One region of the Lysinibacillus parviboronicapiens genome, then DNA from elsewhere that is predicted to be linked to it. Evidence: a T-box and tRNA genes for the amino acid it is inferred to sense, from the RefSeq annotation. Region 1 holds a T-box; the other holds one or more tRNA genes.
What was found. The T-box of region 1 lies ahead of C9J31_RS15335 (glycine--tRNA ligase). A T-box ahead of a tRNA ligase gene usually reads a tRNA of that ligase, here a tRNA-Gly.
Positions count from the first base shown of each region.

Region 2: it encodes a tRNA-Gly, which carries the amino acid that the T-box ahead of C9J31_RS15335 (glycine--tRNA ligase) is inferred to sense. The anticodon was not compared.

Region 1 is NZ_CP073713.1:3,179,162-3,187,195, forward strand. It holds gene dnaG (DNA primase) at 1-1,583, opposite strand, end outside; gene C9J31_RS15325 (pyruvate, water dikinase regulatory protein) at 1,804-2,616, opposite strand; gene ccpN (transcriptional regulator CcpN) at 2,633-3,265, opposite strand; T-box leader at 3,403-3,580, shown strand; gene C9J31_RS15335 (glycine--tRNA ligase) at 3,718-5,103, shown strand; gene C9J31_RS15340 (HD-GYP domain-containing protein) at 5,223-6,941, opposite strand; gene C9J31_RS15345 (S-layer homology domain-containing protein) at 7,743-8,034, shown strand, end outside.
Region 2 is NZ_CP073713.1:4,370,124-4,378,157, forward strand. It holds rRNA gene C9J31_RS21095 (23S ribosomal RNA) at 1-1,329, opposite strand, end outside; rRNA gene C9J31_RS21100 (16S ribosomal RNA) at 1,639-3,190, opposite strand; tRNA gene C9J31_RS21105 (tRNA-Gly) at 3,410-3,483, opposite strand; tRNA gene C9J31_RS21110 (tRNA-Arg) at 3,508-3,584, opposite strand; tRNA gene C9J31_RS21115 (tRNA-Leu) at 3,604-3,689, opposite strand; tRNA gene C9J31_RS21120 (tRNA-Lys) at 3,757-3,829, opposite strand; tRNA gene C9J31_RS21125 (tRNA-Gln) at 3,846-3,920, opposite strand; tRNA gene C9J31_RS21130 (tRNA-Asp) at 3,926-4,001, opposite strand; tRNA gene C9J31_RS21135 (tRNA-Glu) at 4,028-4,099, opposite strand; tRNA gene C9J31_RS21140 (tRNA-Asn) at 4,101-4,177, opposite strand; gene C9J31_RS21145 (SprT family protein) at 4,271-4,732, opposite strand; gene C9J31_RS21150 (Tex family protein) at 4,796-6,970, opposite strand; gene sigB (RNA polymerase sigma factor SigB) at 7,133-7,918, opposite strand; gene rsbW (anti-sigma B factor RsbW) at 7,896-8,034, opposite strand, start outside.

The DNA of each region.
Region 1 (8,034 bases):
AGAATCTCTACAAAACGCTGATAATCTGAATGACCGTATTCCTCATAAAAACCTACTAATCGAACAAAAACAGCCAAATACGCATCTCGTACAAAAGGCTCTCTTTGTTCATTACGTAATACCCTGTCCACTACATCTATATTATGAAGCATATGAGCCAGTAATAAACGTTCGGCACGTTCGGCTGCGTCCATAGGCTTTTGTTGCTGCGTGACTGGCATTGAAGGCACTTGTTCTGGTAGCTCTACTTTTGCAGAGCGTACCTGACTTGCCTCTATTTTTCGAAATTGAGCATAAATCGCTTCTTCCGAAATATTTGTTTCATTCGATAGCTGCCTTATATACAAGTCTCGTTCCACCGGTGAGGATCTACCTACTAGTTGTTCGAGCACTTCTTGAATATATTGAAGCGTATCATTTTCAAACTGAAAATTCTTATTGCGTCTAGCATGCATCATCATAAAAGCAATATACGCATGTGGATTTTCCAAAATTTGTTCTTTAAAGGCTTGTCCACCAAGACTCCGAATATATTCATCGGGGTCTTGTTTGTCAGGTAACACTGCAATATCTACTTTCATGCGTTCAGTTTGTAATAACTGTGCCGCTCTCTTCGCCGCATCAAACCCAGCATTATCACCGTCATAGCAAATCGTAACTTGCTCTACTAAGCGCTTTAGCTTTGTGATATGCTGATTCGTAAGCGAAGTACCCATTGTTGCGACAGCATTCATTACACCAGCTGAACTAGCTGCTAAAACATCCATAAAACCTTCCATCAATACTACTTGACGATTTTTTCGAATAGAGGTTCGTGCCTTATCTAGGTTATAAAGTACTTCACTCTTATGAAAAATTGGTGATTCTGGACTATTTAAATATTTTGCCTCTTCACCTGTCGATGAAAGTATTCGTCCTGAGAATGCAATGATTTTTCCATTCTCATCACGAATCGGAAACATAATACGTCCTCTAAATCGATCAAAATAGCGTTCTTCCCCATCACGTTTGATAATTAAACCACTATCAGCGATTTCTTGTAAGTTATAACCTTTTCTTTCAAGCAATATCGTTAAAGCATCAAAGCTTGGGAGAGACCATCCAATGCTATTAGATTCGATAAGTTCCCTTGTAAATCCTCTTTCTAGCAAATAATTTAAAGGCTCTTCACCATCTTCTGTGTTCAACAGTAAATGATGGAAAAAATCCGCTGCAAAAGCATGTGCTTCTTTCATGCGCTCTTCTGCTTTTGAGACTGTTTTCGTCATTTCAGGTAAACTTGGACCAACATCTAAATGTATGCCAGCACGTTCACCAAGTTTCACAACTGCGTCTGGGAAAGTTATACCCTCAATGTCCATGACGAAAGTAATAGCATTACCGCCTGCCCCGCAACCAAAGCAATGGAAAATCTGCTTGTCTGTAGAAACAGAAAAAGATGGTGTTTGTTCTCCATGAAATGGACAGAGTCCAAACCAATTACGCCCACGCTTTGTGAGTTGCATATATTCGCTAATGACATCCACAATATCCGATTGTGTCCGAATCTGTTCAATCACTTCTTCAGGAATCTTCCCTGCCATATTCATCACCATCTTTAAGTTACGTTCTAGAACACAATTCGCTATCCGTTTTAAAAATCCTTTATTTCTCGACAAAAAAATAGGAATTTTCTCTTTTTAAATATTTTTACCACAATTTTATTATTATAAAACAAAAATTAGTTTTTATCTATACTATTTTCAATACCGACTCAAAAAAACCGCCTCTAACAAACCGAGGTGGTTTACTGAACTTTGTTTCTTATTGACAATTTGTAAGATGTTCGATAATTTCATTCGCTGTTTCTTCTACTGCTTTATTGGTCACATCAATAACTTTACAACCAATTTTACCGACAATTTTTTCAAAATGTTGAATTTCTTCTAAAATACGCGTGTGTTGCGCATAGATAGCATCATCATTTAATCCTAAAGACATTAATCTTTCTTTTCTAATATAGTTTAATTTATCAGGAGAAATAATTAAGCCAAAACATTTTCTGGGATCTATTTGTAATAATTCTTCTGGTGGCTCCACTTCTGGGACTAAAGGTACGTTCGCCACCTTATAACGTTTATGTGCTAAATATTGCGAAAGGGGCGTTTTCGAAGTACGAGAAACCCCAACTAACACAATGTCAGCTTGTAATAAACCACGCGGATCTCGACCATCATCATATTTCACCGCAAATTCAATTGCTTCAATTTTTTTAAAGTAATCATCATCAAGCTGATGTACAATACCTGGTGTTTCTAGTGGAATCTCTTCCATAAACGTAGCCATAGATTTCAGTGCAGTTCCCAATATATCGACCGCATGTACTTTTTCTTTTTCACACAATTCATGTAATAACGAACGCATCTCCTGTCGAACAAGTGTATAAATAATGAAGGCCTTCTGTTTCGCTGCTAGGCATACAATTTTTCGTACAAGTTCTTCAGATTGAATATGTGGAAAACGACGAATAATCGTTTTTTCTAAACCTGGTCGGAATTGACTAATAACGGCTTTTGCTACTTGGTCACCCGTTTCACCGACGGAATCGGAAACGACAAAAACTCGAAGTTTCTTCATGCTGTTCCCCTCAATTTCAGACATTTTGTGCAAGTGATAAGAAAGCACGTGTAATCGTCGTTTTTGTGAGACGCCCAACAATCGTTAGGCCACCCTCTTGTGGTTCTATTACTGGTAACGAATCAACTTCACGCTCAATTAGTTTATTCGCTGCGACAATTAACGAATCAGATCTTTCACAGTACGAAATATTTGGCATTCTCGTCATAATAATATGTACAGGAATTTTATTTAAATCCTGCGTGCCAATACTTGTACGCAGTAAATCCTTACGAGACAACACTCCTGTCAAAAATTCGTTCTTATCTACGACAAAGAGGGTCCCCACATCCTCCGAAAACATGAAGCAAATCGCATCATACACAGTCATTGTTTCGGGTACAACAACTGGGCCGGAGTGAAAATCTTTTACTTTTAAATTGTTGATGCTGTCCGTCATCGTAACGGACGTTTTTTTACCTGAATAGAAATAGCCAACACGTGGTCTTGCATCTAAAAAGCCCGCCATTGTCAGTATAGCTAAATCTGGTCTTAATGTCGCTCTTGTCAGATTAAGACGTTCTGCAATATGTTCGCCTGTAATCGGGCCGTTTTCTTTCACAATTTGTAAAATGTCTTCCTGACGTTTATTGAGTTCGATTGGACTCACCGCCTCAACTCTAATAGTGTTATACTCATGCTCAATTATTATATACTATTTTAATGGTTATTGCGAAGAAAAGAACTACATGCTACAATATTGACACAGACGCTAGCTCTACATGTATTTTCGAGCGATATTGCGTTATACAAGCGATGATAGGAAAAAAGTATCTGTTCTTTCTAAAAGCGAGTAGAAGATGGTGAAAGTCTACACAGTAACAGAGAAAAGGCACTCCTTGAGCTAACTTATTAAAAAGAGGTTTTAAACAAGACGTTTAAAACAATCAGGGTGGAACCGCGGGTATTAGCACTCGTCCCTGGGCATTATTTGTGCCCGGAGACGGGTGCTATTTTAGTTTAACGAGGATGACGCCGAATGCAGCACAACAACCTGCACTTAAGTGTATCTGATTAAACTCCTCACTCATTTTATGTAAAACAATTAAGGAGGCTATTTAAATGGCTAACAAATCAATGGAAACTATTGTATCTTTAGCAAAGCATCGAGGCTTTGTCTTCCCTGGATCTGAAATCTATGGAGGCTTAGCAAACACTTGGGATTACGGTCCGCTTGGTGTTGAATTAAAAAATAACGTAAAAAAAGCTTGGTGGCAAAAATTCGTCCAAGAATCTGAACATAATGTAGGTATTGACGCTGCAATTCTAATGAACCCAAAAGCATGGGTTGCTTCTGGCCACGTAGGAAATTTCAACGATCCAATGGTGGACTGTAAAGCATGTAAAGCACGTCACCGAGCTGATAAAATCATCGAAGATGCTGCTTTAGCAAAAGGCGATGAAATCATTGTCGACGGAATGACGTTCGAACAAATGAAAGAAACAATGGTGAAATACGACGTCGTTTGCCCTGATTGCGGTAAAGCTGATTTCACAGATATTCGCCAATTTAATTTAATGTTCAAAACATTCCAAGGTGTAACAGAATCTTCTACAAACGAAATTTACCTCCGTCCAGAGACAGCACAAGGTATTTTCGTAAACTTCAAGAATGTTCAACGCTCTATGCGTAAACGTACACCATTTGGTATTGCACAAATTGGTAAATCATTCCGTAACGAGATTACACCAGGTAACTTCACATTCCGTACACGTGAATTTGAACAGATGGAGCTTGAATTCTTCTGTAAACCAGGTGAAGACCTTGAGTGGCATGCATATTGGAAAGAATTTTGTAAAAACTGGTTACTGAACTTAGGTATGAACGAAGATTCAATGCGCCTTCGTGACCACGAAGACGATGAATTATCCCACTACTCAAACGCAACAACAGATATCGAGTTTAAATTCCCGTTTGGTTGGGGCGAGCTTTGGGGAGTAGCTGATCGTACAGACTACGACTTAAAACAACACATGGAGCATTCTGGTGAAGATTTCACGTATATTGATCCTGTCACAAATGAACGCTATGTACCATATTGTATTGAACCATCATTAGGGGCAGACCGTGTAACATTAGCTTTCTTATGTGATGCCTATGATGAAGAGGAGCTAGAAGGAGATGATAAGCGTACAGTATTACGTTTCCATCCAGCTCTTGCACCATTTAAAGCGGCAGTGTTACCACTTTCTAAAAAATTATCGGATGAAGCTGGAGATGTTTGGTCAGAGCTTCGCAAAGCATTCCCGGTAGACTATGATGAATCACAATCAATTGGTAAACGCTACCGTCGTCAAGATGAAATCGGTACACCTTTCTGTATCACATACGATTTTGATTCAAAAGAAGATGGTCAAGTAACAGTACGTCACCGTGACTCTATGGAACAAGTTCGTATGCCAATCGCTGATGTTAAGGCATATATCGAAAAACATCTTCAATTTTAGTGCACATGCGTATTAATGGATGCGAACACTTTGACAACAGTAGTCTTCGGATACTTATCGCTGATATTCTATATGGATGGTAAAAAGCAAGGGAGTCACACCATGTGACTCCCTCTTTCTTATGCCTTTAATTTTGTAAACAAACGTTCTTGCATTTTTTCTTCAAAGGAAAATTTTTTCATACTCGTCCCTACTAAACTAACAAGCAACTCTTCAATATCTTTTAAGGAGTAATAAAGAAATGTGCCTTCTCGCATCGGACGCACTCTTTTTTCCATTGTTAACTCATCTTCAATAAAATAGGCTACATTTACCTCACAGTGCTCCATAAGCTGTGTAATCCGCTGATCATCACCTGGATTAATAAAGAATGGCACGATTTTATCAATATACAAAATACTCTGAACTAATTTAATGAAAAAATTTTCGCGAAGTGTTGTCTCCACCACTAAAACTGTCGTTTTATCATGCTGATAATCCATGTACAAAACATTTAGCTGCTCTTCTAACAATATCTTTAAAATATTTATAGAATTTCTATACTTCGTCATATCGGTTTGAATTTCCCTTGTTAATAGTCGCAAAATTCGGAAAGCAGGTAAGAAGATTTTCAAAACTATTTCTTTTGGATGCAAATGATCGATTAATTTATTAAAATGACCTCTTAATTTATCTTCATCACAACGTATAAGTTGCTCAACAAATAAGTTAAATATTTCCTCAAAACTATTTACACGATAGTCAATCATTTCAGCAATTTTTATACTATAATTCAAAGGTAAATTCATAGACGTTTGCTCATCTAGCAATTTTACTTTCGGTAGCGTCGGGAATAAATCATAGACAAGCTCTACTTGCGCCCGTCGATAATCGGAAAGTAGCACCACTGAATTCACAGGATAAATCCCTAGACACTCTACAAATTTATGCATAAACTTTTCGTTATACAAATGACGATCACGATATAAAACAGCTAACGCATCTGTCGCACCATACCCTGTATGATACACACGTTTCGATGTCATGGCGGAATACACATCTATTATTTGTAATAACTGAACACCCTCACTCATTTCATCTGCACAAAGATGATTAGGATAACCTTTCCCAGCAAAGCGTTCATGATGGTCACGTGCCAAATAGGCAATATCTTCTTCGCCATTCTCGACAAGTAACTCAAAGCCTTTTGTAGTATGCAATTTAACAATTTCAAATTCATCTTCAGATAGTTTTCGCTTTAAATTCAAGATTTCTTGGGGAATAAATAACTTTCCAATATCGTGGAATAAATAGCCTCTTGCAAGTGTTTCAATATCTGTTAAGCCTAAATGACGCGCAAAAATTGTACCTAGTACGAATACGTCAAATGAATGAACAAATGAATACTCATCCCATTCCCTTAATCGCATCAGTAAGTCATAGCGATGCTTTTCTGCCAGAATCTGTTCAAAAATATTTCTCACATAGGAAGTATCCTGTATACTTTTTAAAATTTGGCCATAACGCAATTCATGAACAACATTTTCTAAAGTTGTCATAAAAAGATTGTTTACCGCTTCTTTATATTCATCAATCTCTTCCTTTTTCTCTATGAGTGGTGCAAATACATCCTCGTACTCCCTTGTACGCTGTGCACCTAAATCATGGACAATTCGTACTGAATCTGAAGGCAAATAAACTGATAATTCTTCTACTTTTCTAAGCTTGAGTAATGCAATAATCCGCTCTGTTAACACTAAATCTCTTTTAGCTAATAGGCGGTACTCGGAAAAAATATCTTCTGCTAAAATATCATCCGCTTTCACTTCATCAATACTTAATGTCACTTTTCTTAGCACATTTTTTGCCACATACGCAATGTTCCAGCATTATGTGACCTCCCTCCCTTTTCCATTGGACTGCGTTGTTCTAATAAACGTAGTTTTCATACGTTTTGCTGATAGAGGCATGTTTTACATTTTTTATATGCATGTCAGATATATTATAAATAATGAAACTAATTTTCAACTGGTACAATACGTATAAATTATACAAGAATAGCATAAATATAATTATCTATATTCCTTACAATATCATAGGTTAAAATACCTTTTCAACTAGTATATGGGACTGAAATGATTAGTTAATACTATGCTTATATTAAAAACCCTTTTCATAATCATTTCTTTTGGCTTATAAATTTCCATTTTACTCAGATTTATTTTCTGAAAATATTATACATATATACCTATCAATCAAGAAAAAAAGATATTATTATTATTAAAAAACATTTTTTTGTTATAAATAAATTTCTAAGAAATATGATTTTTTTCCTTTATCGTTACCGTATAAGCGTTTATTTCTATTTTTCAAACAAATACTTTTGCTTTCGGTAAATTGTCTAGTACTGTATATTTTTTCAGTTTTTATTCAACTTCACTCTTACTTTATGTTGAGAGGATAAAATTCCCTCTATTCTCACCTTCAACATTTTGATATAAATAAAGTATTATAGTTAATGTTGAATGTTGAAAAACAATAATTTAACATTTTTAAGGTATACCGCCGTACTTTTTCAGGCGTCCGGAAGTTTGAATTTGTTAACGGTTCACTATCGCAGACAGTACTATAATGTACATCTATTTTTTGGAGGAAATTAAGTGAATACACATCGTTTTTATCAAATGGCTTTAGCTGCAACTTTAGCGACTAGCGCTATTGTCATTACTACCCCAGCACAAGCTGCTACATCATTCCCCGATATCAATGCATCTACAGAGGAAGGCAAAGCTATTCTTAACCTAGCACAACGAGGTATCATTTCTGGCTACCCAGATGGCACATTCAAACCAGCAAATTCGATTACTCGTACACAAGCAGCGAAAATTTTAGCTGGAATTCTACATCTTGATACTAACAATGTCACAAATCCACAATTTAAGGATATTCAAC
Region 2 (8,034 bases), 1.2 Mb from region 1:
TCTCACCCGTCTTTCGCTACTCATACCGGCATTCTCACTTCTAAGCGCTCCACCAGTCCTTCCGGTCTGACTTCAACGCACTTAGAACGCTCTCCTACCACTGACATCGTAGATGTCAATCCACAGCTTCGGTGAATCGTTTAGCCCCGATACATTTTCGGCGCAGCGTCACTCGACCAGTGAGCTATTACGCACTCTTTAAATGATGGCTGCTTCTAAGCCAACATCCTGGTTGTCTATGCAACGCCACATCCTTTTCCACTTAACGATTACTTTGGGACCTTAGCTGGTGGTCTGGGCTGTTTCCCTTTTGACTACGGATCTTATCACTCGCAGTCTGACTCCCGTGTATAAATATCTGGCATTCGGAGTTTGTCTGAATTCGGTAAACCGGGATGGCCCCCTAGTCCAAACAGTGCTCTACCTCCAGTATTCTCATCACGAGGCTAGCCCTAAAGCTATTTCGGAGAGAACCAGCTATCTCCAGGTTCGATTGGAATTTCTCCGCTACCCACACCTCATCCCCGCACTTTTCAACGTGCGTGGGTTCGGGCCTCCAGTAAGTGTTACCTTACCTTCACCCTGGACATGGGTAGATCACCTGGTTTCGGGTCTACGACCACGTACTAATTCGCCCTATTCAGACTCGCTTTCGCTGCGGCTCCGTCTTCTAAAACTTAACCTCGCACGTAATCGTAACTCGCCGGTTCATTCTACAAAAGGCACGCTATCACCCATTAACGGGCTCTAACTACTTGTAGGCACACGGTTTCAGGATCTCTTTCACTCCCCTTCCGGGGTGCTTTTCACCTTTCCCTCACGGTACTGGTTCACTATCGGTCACTAGGTAGTATTTAGCCTTGGGAGATGGTCCTCCCAGATTCCGACGGAATTTCACGTGTTCCGCCGTACTCAGGATCCACTCAGGAGGGAATGAACTTTCGACTACAGGGCTTTTACCTGCTCTGGCGGACCTTTCCAAGTCGCTTCATCTAACTCATTCTTTTGTAACTCCGTATTGAGTGTCCTACAACCCCAAGAGGCAAGCCTCTTGGTTTGGGCTCTTCCCGTTTCGCTCGCCGCTACTCAGGGAATCGATTTTTCTTTCTCTTCCTCCAGGTACTTAGATGTTTCAGTTCCCTGGGTCTGCCTTCAAGACGCTATGTATTCACGTCAAGATACTACGCGATTAAACGTAGTGGGTTCCCCCATTCGGAAATCTCCGGATCAAAGCTCACTTACAGCTCCCCGAAGCATATCGGTGTTAGTGCCGTCCTTCTTCGGCTCCTAGTGCCAAGGCATTCGCCGTGCGCCCTTAATAACTTAACCTACGTCGGCTTCCAATACACTGCGTATTTCGTTGTCAGCTTCACTCGTTCAGTCAGTCACGTACTAAGGTACGCTCCTTTCCTCTCTCGCTTGCTTCCTAGAACTACTTGTGTCTTGAAACCCTACATTATCTGTTATTAAGCCTAAAAAACTTAAAAAATAAATGTGTTTGTTACTATTTCAATGTCGTTTTATCCAGTTTTCAAAGAACAAGTTTTGAAGTTATTCATTCAGAAGAATGAACCTTCAAAACTGAACGCAAAACGTAATCTTACAAACCCAAGGTTTGTATTCCGAAAATATCCTTAGAAAGGAGGTGATCCAGCCGCACCTTCCGATACGGCTACCTTGTTACGACTTCACCCCAATCATCTATCCCACCTTCGGCGGCTGGCTCCAAAAGGTTACCTCACCGACTTCGGGTGTTACAAACTCTCGTGGTGTGACGGGCGGTGTGTACAAGGCCCGGGAACGTATTCACCGCGGCATGCTGATCCGCGATTACTAGCGATTCCGGCTTCATGTAGGCGAGTTGCAGCCTACAATCCGAACTGAGAACGACTTTATCGGATTAGCTCCCTCTCGCGAGTTGGCAACCGTTTGTATCGTCCATTGTAGCACGTGTGTAGCCCAGGTCATAAGGGGCATGATGATTTGACGTCATCCCCACCTTCCTCCGGTTTGTCACCGGCAGTCACCTTAGAGTGCCCAACTAAATGATGGCAACTAAGATCAAGGGTTGCGCTCGTTGCGGGACTTAACCCAACATCTCACGACACGAGCTGACGACAACCATGCACCACCTGTCACCGTTGTCCCCGAAGGGAAAACTGTATCTCTACAGTGGTCAATGGGATGTCAAGACCTGGTAAGGTTCTTCGCGTTGCTTCGAATTAAACCACATGCTCCACCGCTTGTGCGGGCCCCCGTCAATTCCTTTGAGTTTCAGTCTTGCGACCGTACTCCCCAGGCGGAGTGCTTAATGCGTTAGCTGCAGCACTAAGGGGCGGAAACCCCCTAACACTTAGCACTCATCGTTTACGGCGTGGACTACCAGGGTATCTAATCCTGTTTGCTCCCCACGCTTTCGCGCCTCAGTGTCAGTTACAGACCAGATAGTCGCCTTCGCCACTGGTGTTCCTCCAAATCTCTACGCATTTCACCGCTACACTTGGAATTCCACTATCCTCTTCTGCACTCAAGTCTCCCAGTTTCCAATGACCCTCCACGGTTGAGCCGTGGGCTTTCACATCAGACTTAAGAAACCACCTGCGCGCGCTTTACGCCCAATAATTCCGGACAACGCTTGCCACCTACGTATTACCGCGGCTGCTGGCACGTAGTTAGCCGTGGCTTTCTAATAAGGTACCGTCAAGGTACAGCCAGTTACTACTGTACTTGTTCTTCCCTTACAACAGAGTTTTACGAACCGAAATCCTTCTTCACTCACGCGGCGTTGCTCCATCAGGCTTTCGCCCATTGTGGAAGATTCCCTACTGCTGCCTCCCGTAGGAGTCTGGGCCGTGTCTCAGTCCCAGTGTGGCCGATCACCCTCTCAGGTCGGCTACGCATCGTTGCCTTGGTGAGCCGTTACCTCACCAACTAGCTAATGCGCCGCGGGCCCATCCTATAGCGACAGCCGAAACCGTCTTTTAGTCTTTCACCATGAAGTAAAAGAGATTATTTGGTATTAGCCCCGGTTTCCCGGAGTTATCCCAAACTATAAGGTAGGTTGCCCACGTGTTACTCACCCGTCCGCCGCTAAATCAGAGGAAGCAAGCTTCCTCATCATTCGCTCGACTTGCATGTATTAGGCACGCCGCCAGCGTTCGTCCTGAGCCAGGATCAAACTCTCCATAAAAGAAATTTGATTAGCTCAAATTGTTTTGCTGGCATCAATTTTGATGTCCAAATTTTGTTTTATTCACTAACCGAAGTTAGTTACTAAAAACGTTATTGATTACGTTTTGCATGTTCAGTTTTCAAGGTTCATATCATTCATATCGCCATCTCCAAGAGACAACTTCTATATCATAACTCTTGTGAAATCAAATGTCAATATGTTTTTTAAAAGTATTTTTGGAGCGGGTGATGAGAATCGAACTCACGACATCAGCTTGGAAGGCTGAGGTTTTACCATTAAACTACACCCGCGTTATATAGGTGATTCTTTTTTTATGGCGCGCCCGGCAGGAGTCGAACCCACAACCTTCTGATCCGTAGTCAGACGCTCTATCCAATTGAGCTACGGGCGCATATATTAGTTAGATGACTTGGTGCGGCCGAGAGGACTTGAACCTCCACGGGGTTGCCCCCACTAGGCCCTCAACCTAGCGCGTCTGCCATTCCGCCACGACCGCATTCAATTAGTAACTTTCTTATTATACTGCGATATTTTGAAATGTCAAGTCTTTTCCTTAGAAATGATGAGCCATGAAGGACTCGAACCTTCGACCCTCTGATTAAAAGTCAGATGCTCTACCAACTGAGCTAATGGCTCAAATATAAGAAATAAATGGCTGGGGTACTAGGATTCGAACCTAGGCATGACGGAATCAAAATCCGTTGCCTTACCGCTTGGCTATACCCCAATAAATGGCGGTCCCGACCGGGATCGAACCGGCGATCTCCTGCGTGACAGGCAGGCATGTTAACCGCTACACCACGGGACCAATGTTATTACTATTTTTTTAAAAAATGACCCCTACGGGATTCGAACCCGTGTTACCGCCGTGAAAGGGCGGTGTCTTAACCGCTTGACCAAGGGGCCATGGCTCCGAAGGCAGGACTCGAACCTGCGACAACCTGATTAACAGTCAGGTGCTACTACCAACTGAGCTACTTCGGAATAATTTATTGTTAAGTCGTCATTGTTATCTTGTCGACTTTTACTATTATAGGGATATCTTAAGAAAACGTCAACCTTTTTCTTAAAGTTTTTTTATTGCATTAATTTTAAAGGTCCTGAGCACTTGCCACAGCAGTACTTCTTCACATTTAATCTAATCTTTCTAAGATATAGCTGCTGGCATTTTACACATCTATATGTATGAAGAGGTCGCTCTTTCTTCCCCGTAGATGTAGACGTTTGCAAAGTAGAACAAAAGCGAGGTGCATCCACTTTTTTTAATAAATCTCGGAAATCTTTGTCACGATGCTGATAGCCTTTCCCTTCTAAATGCAAATGATAGTGGCATAGTTCATGACGAACTATTCCTTCTACTTCCCTCACTCCATATATTTCAAACGCCTTAGGGTTTATTTCAATATGGTGTGATTGTAATAGATAGCGGCCACCTGTGGAACGTAACCTCGCGTTGAAGTAAGCTTGATGCAGAAATGGTTTATGAAAGTTTTCTAATGAAATTCGATTAACAAGTTGTTGCAGTTCCTCGTTGGTCATAACATTCACCTCTAACAACAAGAATACCACACTGCGTAGTATAGACAGTGTGGCTAAAAATTATTACTTTTCAATCATTTGATCTCTTGGTGGTAGCATTGTTAATGAAATGCGCCCTTTATTTACTTCTATTTGCTCTACCCATACCGTAACAATATCACCTAATGCTACGACTTCTAATGGATGCTTAATACGTTTCTTCTGCAACTTAGAAATATGAACAAGACCATCCTGTTTTACACCAATATCAACAAACGCGCCAAAATCAACTACGTTTCTAACTGTCCCTTGTAACTCCATACCTACTTTTAAATCTTCCATTTTCAATACATCTGTTTTGAGTAATGGCTGAGGAAAGGCATCACGTGGATCACGACTTGGCTTCATTAAAGTATCCATTATATCTTGAATTGTAACAACACCAATTCCTAGATCTTCACTTAAAACTTGCACATCTAGGGTTGCAATTGCTTCTTCTGCTTTCTGAGAGCCTATTTCTTTTTTAGTTATATGTGCCGCTTCTAAAATTTGCTCTGCTAAACTGTAGCTTTCTGGATGGATACCAGTCCCGTCAAAAGGGTTTTTCGCTTCTGGTACACGTAAGAAACCTATTGCTTGCTCGTATGTTTTTGCGCCGAGTCGTGGAATTTTTTTCAACTGTGTTCGTGTAGTAAATTGTCCATTCTCTTCACGCACTTTAACAATATTCTCTGCAACTGTTTTCGACAGACCAGAGACATATTGAAGTAGCGATGCCGAAGCTGTATTAACATCTACTCCAACCTGATTTACTGCAGTTTCTACTATAAACGTTAACGACTCTGTTAGTTTCTTTTGCGAAACATCATGTTGGTACTGACCAACACCGACTGCTTTCGGTTCAATTTTCACTAATTCCGATAAAGGATCTTGCAGACGACGCGCAATCGATACAGCACTTCGTTGCTCTACTTGTAAATCAGGAAACTCAGCCCGTGCTACATCAGATGCAGAATAAACTGAAGCACCGGCTTCATTGACAATGACATATGCCACATCATTATTAACTTCATTCAATACATCTGCAATGAATTGCTCCGTTTCTCGAGAAGCTGTACCGTTACCAATAGCAATAATACTAATTGGGTATTTTGCTAAAATCGACTTCACGACTGATGTTGATTTTGCTACATCTGGTTTCGGCGGATGAGGGTAAATGGCCGTCACTTCAAGCATTTTACCTGTTTCATCCACAACAGCTAATTTACAGCCTGTTCGGTAAGCAGGGTCTACCCCTAAAACATACTTACCCTTCATCGGTGGTTGTAATAATAGATTACGAAGATTTTCAGAGAATATATGAATGGCTTGAGTTTCCGCCTTTTCTGTTAACTCGTTTCGTAATTCACGTTCAATAGATGGTTGGATTAGTCGCTTATAAGAGTCTTCAATGGCTAATTTCACTTCAGAAATTGCAGGTGAAGAGCCTGTCGCTGGAATCCACTCCTTCCACATAATCATGAGCACTCGATCTATCGGAACATGAATCGCAACTTTTAAAATCTCTTCTTTCTCCCCACGGTTCACAGCTAGTATACGATGTGGGACTATACGGTTGACAGGCTCTTCATACTCATAATACATTTCGAAAACATTTTTCTCGTCTGCTTCCGCATTCTTCACGCTTGTTGCCAGTACGCCCTCTTTCCAAGAAAACATACGGATTTTTTCTCGGATACCCGCGTCATCAGCAAAGCGCTCTGCCAGAATATCACGTGCACCTGTTAATGCTTCTTCAGCTGTTGGCACATTTTCTTCATCTACAAAGTCTTTTGCTAATAGCATTACATCTTCATTTCGAAACTCTAATAAAAGATTTGCTAACGGCTCTAGACCTTTTTCCTTAGCAATTGTCGCTTTCGTACGTCGCTTTTGCTTATAAGGACGATATAGATCTTCTACACGTTGTAAAACAGTCGAAGTTTGAATTGCCTTTTCTAATTCAGGTGTAAGCTTGTCCTGCTCCTGAATTAAACGCATAACTTCTTCTTTGCGTTGCTCAAGCTGCTGTATGTAGTGATAGCGATCCTCTACAGATTTAATTTGTACCTCATCAAGTGAACCAGTAGCTTCTTTTCGATAACGCGCGATGAACGGAACGGTATTTCCTTCATCCAATAATTTAATTACCGCCTCTGCTTGGCCTGGTTTAACAGCTACATCTTTTGCAATGAGCTGTAACATTTGCTTGTGTTCCACATCATCACTACCTTTTTCTTTTCATTTTACCATTACATACTAATATAAATGCAAAAAATAGCCTACTCCTAAGTAGAGTAGACAGCTTCTTTTAAATAATATAAGGCGCTTATTATTATAGGATAGAGGAACCCCATAGTAATAAACGCCTCTTTCTGATTTTTAGAGCGACACACTACCACTAGACAGGATGACCTCCTGCAATTTTTTAATGGCTTTCCGCTGTATCCTTGATACATGCATTTGAGAAATCCCCAATCGTTCTCCAGCTTCTTTTTGACTAAGTTGGTCTAAATAGGTAAGCTGTATAATTTGTTTTTCTCGTTCATTTAAAATTTCCATTGCATCGGATACAATCATTCTTCTATTGGTCATTTCATAACCAACATCTTCTTTACCCATAATATCGAATAACGTTACAGTACTTCCATCAGAATCAGATTCGATGGAATGGTCCATAGAAAGTGCCTGGTAACTGCGACTCATCTCCATCGCCTCTAAAACTTCCTCTTCTTGCACTTCTAATCGATCTGCGATTTCTTTAATAGAAGGTGATCTTTGTAATTCAATTGTCAGCGCTTCTACAGTTGATTTAATGCGGGGTCCTAATTCTTTAATTCGTCTTGGCACGTGAACATCCCATGTTTTATCACGTAAAAAGCGCTTAATTTCCCCTACAATGGTCGGAACAGCAAATGCCTCAAAGCTTCGGCCAAAATCTGGATCAAAACGTCTAATAGCACCTAATAAACCAAGCATCCCTACTTGGACGATATCATCATAATAAGATTTACCATGTGAATATTTACGAGCAATAGACTCTACCAAATACCGGTAATGAATGACTAAATTTGTTTGTGCTTCATCATCCTCAGTTGATTGGTACAGTGCAATCCACCTTAATACATCTTCCTTTGACGAAGATTTATGTAGTGATTCTTTCGACATTTTTTTCCACCTGCTCTCTAGCGACATACTTTGTCATGAAAACAGTTACGCCACCATCGTTATTAATCATCACCTCATCCATCAAAGTTTCCATTAAGTAAAGTCCTAAACCGCCT